DNA from 2 places in the Sphingomonas taxi genome. Region 1 is predicted to be linked to the other one. Evidence: riboswitches for the same ligand, from Rfam matches in the RefSeq annotation. Region 1 holds a riboswitch; the other holds the start of a gene.
What was found. A riboswitch is a leader RNA that binds a small molecule or an ion and turns the genes downstream of it on or off. The one in region 1 is predicted to bind cobalamin.

Region 1 (2,197 bases):
GCGTTCCACCTGACGCGCAAGGAGCATGACGTGCTCGCGGTGCTTGCCCGCCACCCCGGGCGGGTGGTGACGCACCAGCGAATCCTTGCGGCGGCGTGGGGCGGCGACGACGATCCGCGGGTGGAATATCTGCGCATCGTCGTGCGCAACCTGCGCCTGAAGCTGGAAGAGCCGAACGCGACCGGGAGCGTGATCGCCAACGAACTGGGCGTGGGATATCGGTTGCTGGTGGGGTGAAAGAGGGGGGCGACCGTTCGCCCTGAGCTCGTCGAAGGGCAGGTGGGTCTCACCGTGCTTCGACAGGCTCAGCACGAACGGGTCAGGGGCGGATCAATCCCTCCCCGGAAACGGCTGCAACGGCAGCACCATGCCGGCGGCGACGAAATAGACCTGGCGCATCGCGGTGGCGACCTGCTGGTTGAGCCGGCCCGCGGCGTCGCGGAAGGCGCGGCCGAGCGGATGGTCGGGGACGATGCCGAGGCCGACCTCGTTGCTGACGACGAACAGCGGCAGCGGGGTTGCGGCGAGCGCGGCGAGCAGGGCGTCCGACCGCGCCGCCACGTCGTGCTCGCCGAGCATCACGTTGGTCAGCCAGAGCGTCAGGCAGTCGATCAGGATCGCGCCATCCTCGATTGCGGCGATCGCCTCGGGCAGCGCGAGCGGGCATTCGACGGTCGTCCAGCGCGTGTCGCGGTCGGCGCGGTGGCGGGCGATCCGGTCGGTCATCTCGCCGTCCCACGCCTCGGCCGTGGCGAGATAATGGAGCGGGCCGGCGCAGCGCTCGGCGGCGGCCTGCGCCAGCCGGCTTTTGCCCGAGCGGGCACCGCCCAGGAACAGCGTCTTGGCTGCGATCATCTTGCCTTCGTCTCCGCGGGGTTCTAGGGGCGCCAATGCGACAGGTTCCCAGAGATGGGATGAAAAGGGAACCCGGAAGCGAGCCTTGAGGCTCGCCGGCCGGGGCTGCCCCCGCAACTGTGACCGGCGAGCCCTGCTCCCCGCGCGCCACTGGATCATCCCGATCCGGGAAGGCCGGGCAGGGCGACGACCCGCGAGCCAGGAGACCTGCCCGTCGCGGTTGTCCTTCGTCCGGACGGGGTGTGCCGGCACGATCGAGGATTTCCTCGCGAGACGACGATGTTGGGGGCGTTGCGCGGCGGACAGACCGGTTCCGGCGAAATCGCGGTGCGTGCTCCCGTTGTTGCAACGAGGGGGAAACCATCGTGAAGAACTACGCCTGTCTCATCCTGCTGCCGTGCATCGCGGCCGCGACACCTGCCTTCGCCCAGACCGCGCAATCGACCAGCGGCCTTGAGCAGGTCGCCGACGCCGGCAGCGACATCCTCGTCACCGCCAATCGCGAGGCGCGACCCGCTTCCACCGTCGGCCAGGCGGTGACCGTCCTCGACACCGCGACGATCACCCAGCGGCAGGCGGTGGTCGTCGCCGACCTGCTGCGCCAGACGCCGGGCGTCAGCGTGACGCGCAACGGCGGCGTCGGCACCGCGACCTCGGTCAACATCCGCGGCGCGGAGAGCGATCAGACCGTCGCGCTGATCGACGGGATCAAGCTCAACGATCCCTCGTCGCCGGGCGGCGGCTTCGACTTCGGCGGGTTGCTGATCGGCAATATCGCGCGGATCGAGGTGCTGCGCGGCGCACAATCGGTGCTGTGGGGCAGTCAGGCGATCGGCGGCGTCGTCAACCTCATCACCCGTCAGCCGACCGAGCAGGTCGCGGTCAACGCGCGCGTCGAGGGCGGCTGGCACGAGACCGGGCAGGGCTTCGCCAACGTCTCTGGCAAGATGGGGCCGGTGTCGGCGAGCCTGGGCGGCGGCTATTACACCACCGAGGGCATCTCGGCCTATGCCCCCGGCACGGAGCGCGACGGTTACCGCAATTATGCCGCCAACGGCAGCCTCGGCATCGCGCTGGCGCCGACCGTCTCGGTCGATGTGCGCGGTTTCTATTCCAACGGCCGCACCGATATCGACGGCTTCCCGCCGCCGACCTTCGCCTTTGGCGATACGCGCGAATATGGCACGAGCGAGCAATGGACGGGCTATGCCGGACTCAATGCGGCGCTGTTCGACGGCCGGTTCCGCAACCGCTTCGGCTATGCGCACACCGATACCGACCGGCACAATTACGATCCCGACGGCACGCCGACCGAGACGTTCGCCGGCAAGGGGCGCAACGA
Region 2 (2,197 bases), 1.5 Mb from region 1:
TCGACATGATAGCGGCCCAGCGACGACAGGAACGTCCGCGCACTGGTGCGATAGACACCGACGCTGCCAATATGATCGTAGCGCGCCTCGGTACCGAGCGCGACCCCGAGCGTGGGTGCGACCGTCCAGCGTTTCTCACCCCGCCCGCCGATGATCCAGCGTGTGTCGAATTGGCGGATTTGTGCGCTGGTCCCGTCGGGGTCTGTGTAGGTCGGGTTCGAATACATCGACCAATCATAGAACTGACCGTAAACGTTGGCGCGCCAGTCGGGCTGGCGGACCGCGATGTTGCCAATGAGCCGCGTCGTCTCGCCGCGCGCGGTCGGATCGGGTGAGCAGAACACGTCCTTGCAGCCCGGCGTGCCGATGATCCGTTCGGGTATTTGTTCGGTCGGACGCCAGGTCGCCCGATAGGCGTTGAGCGATGTCTCTATCCGACCTGCGCCGGCCGGAGCGATATACTTCGCGAAGCCCGAGGCATGGCGCAGATGTTCGGGCTCCTGCCAAGGGCCGTCATAGACTTTGGCCTGCGCGACCAGCGTGAGCTTGCCGGCACCCACATCGTCGATGGTCCCACCCGCCGCGATCCGGCCATAGCCATACGATCCACCCTCGACCGACAACCACGGCCGGGCGAAGCCGTCGATCGTGGTCATGTAGGCCGCGCCGGCGAGCGCGAAGTCGCCACCGTCGGCCCGGTACGGGCCTTTGCGGAAATCCTCGCGCGCGACGGTCTCGGGGATCAGGCCGTTGAGGTCGAGATAGCCCTGGCCGTGGCCATGGGTACGCAGGTTCATCTGCACCCCATCGATGGCGGTGGTGAAGTCCGACCCGTGATCGAGGTTGAACCCGCGCAGAAAATACTGGTTGGCCTTGCCGCTGCCCGAATGCTGCGCGGCAACCATGCCGGGGATCGCCTCCAGCAGTTCCGCGACGCGCAGCAAGGGTCGAACCAGCAGATCGGCACCGGCAACCGTGCCCTCGCTCGCCGCATGCGCGACGCCGATCTTCGCCTCGCCGCGACCGAACACGACGAGGTCGTTCTCCGCAGCGTCGGTCGAGGCAACCGCGCCATCTTGCTCCTGTGCCCGTGCCGGCGTCGTGCCGCACACCGTGGCGAACGCGACATAGCCAAGCCATGCCGCCCGTAATTCCAAAATCTTCATGTCCGTTCCCGCGCGCCAAGCGACATCGGACGGGGGCGTCCGCTGCGAACGGTCGGCGCGCGTCGGCAGGCGGACGCAAGCACCCGCGACACGAACCGATGCGACCCCCGCCGCTCGTTCGTCGCTCAGACGGAAGAACCGTGCCCCGACCATCCCCTGGACCAAAGCAAGAGCGACCAGACGCTGGCAGGTCTCCTGGCTCACGGGTCGTCGCTCGACATACGGCCTTCCCAGATCTTGCCGATGCGGCGTCGATCCAGTGGCTGCGCCCTGTCGAAAAGGGCGCGATGTACGTCTCGCTCGCCGCTTACAGTTGCAGGGACAGCCTCGGCATCGGGAGAATAACTCCCTCACCGCGTTCCCTTTTAAGTCCCTCCCGGGACACCAGCGCGATCATTGCCCGACCGATGATACCATCGTTCGGACGAGGAGACGTAGCTGGAGGTTTGCCGATCCGCAAGATCGCTGCCGGATGTCCGATGACTCCTGACCGTAGGATGCTGTCCTACACAACGTCGGCCTGCTACGCGCAGACGGTCTTTCTCATCGTAGCGACCGTTCGGGCAGTTATGACATCAAAAACGGAAACGATAGGACTGCATCGTTTCCGTTCAGGTGTCCATCTTGTCCATGTTGCCGCAATTCGGCCACATTCTCGGATGGCGAAACTTCGCTATTGATAGGCGTTCGCAAGACCGTCTATAGAGGCCGCCATGGCCGCTCCGACGACCCCCCGATGCTGATGCAGGCGAGCCCGCCCTGCCCGACCCCGACGCCGGCCGCGACGGCGCGCTGGTCGATGGTCGCGCGCTGCTTCACCGCATTGGTCGGTGGTTACGCCGCCGCGGCGGCGCTCGCCACGCTCCTTGCCCGGCTGCTGCCGATCGACCGGGCCGAGGCGACCGCGCTCGGCATGATCCTCTCCGTCCTGCTCTACGCGCTCATCGGGCTGTGGTGCTTCCACGAACCCCGACTCGGCCGGGTCGCCGCCTGGATATGGGGTCTGGCGATCGGCGGCGGCGCGCTGGTCT

Region 2: it holds a riboswitch for cobalamin, as region 1 does, so the genes downstream of both, MC45_RS06265 (TonB-dependent receptor) here and MC45_RS17065 (TonB-dependent receptor plug domain-containing protein) in region 1, are expected to answer to the same signal.

The regions. Positions count from the first base shown of each region.
Region 1 covers NZ_CP009571.1:3,739,195-3,741,391, forward strand. Annotated here, with positions in the region: gene MC45_RS17055 (response regulator transcription factor) at 1-237, shown strand, start outside; gene cobU (bifunctional adenosylcobinamide kinase/adenosylcobinamide-phosphate guanylyltransferase) at 331-852, opposite strand; cobalamin riboswitch at 881-1,084, shown strand; gene MC45_RS17065 (TonB-dependent receptor plug domain-containing protein) at 1,221-2,197, shown strand, end outside.
Region 2 covers NZ_CP009571.1:1,414,543-1,416,739, forward strand. Annotated here, with positions in the region: gene MC45_RS06265 (TonB-dependent receptor) at 1-1,166, opposite strand, end outside; cobalamin riboswitch at 1,335-1,570, opposite strand; gene MC45_RS06270 (hypothetical protein) at 1,903-2,197, shown strand, end outside.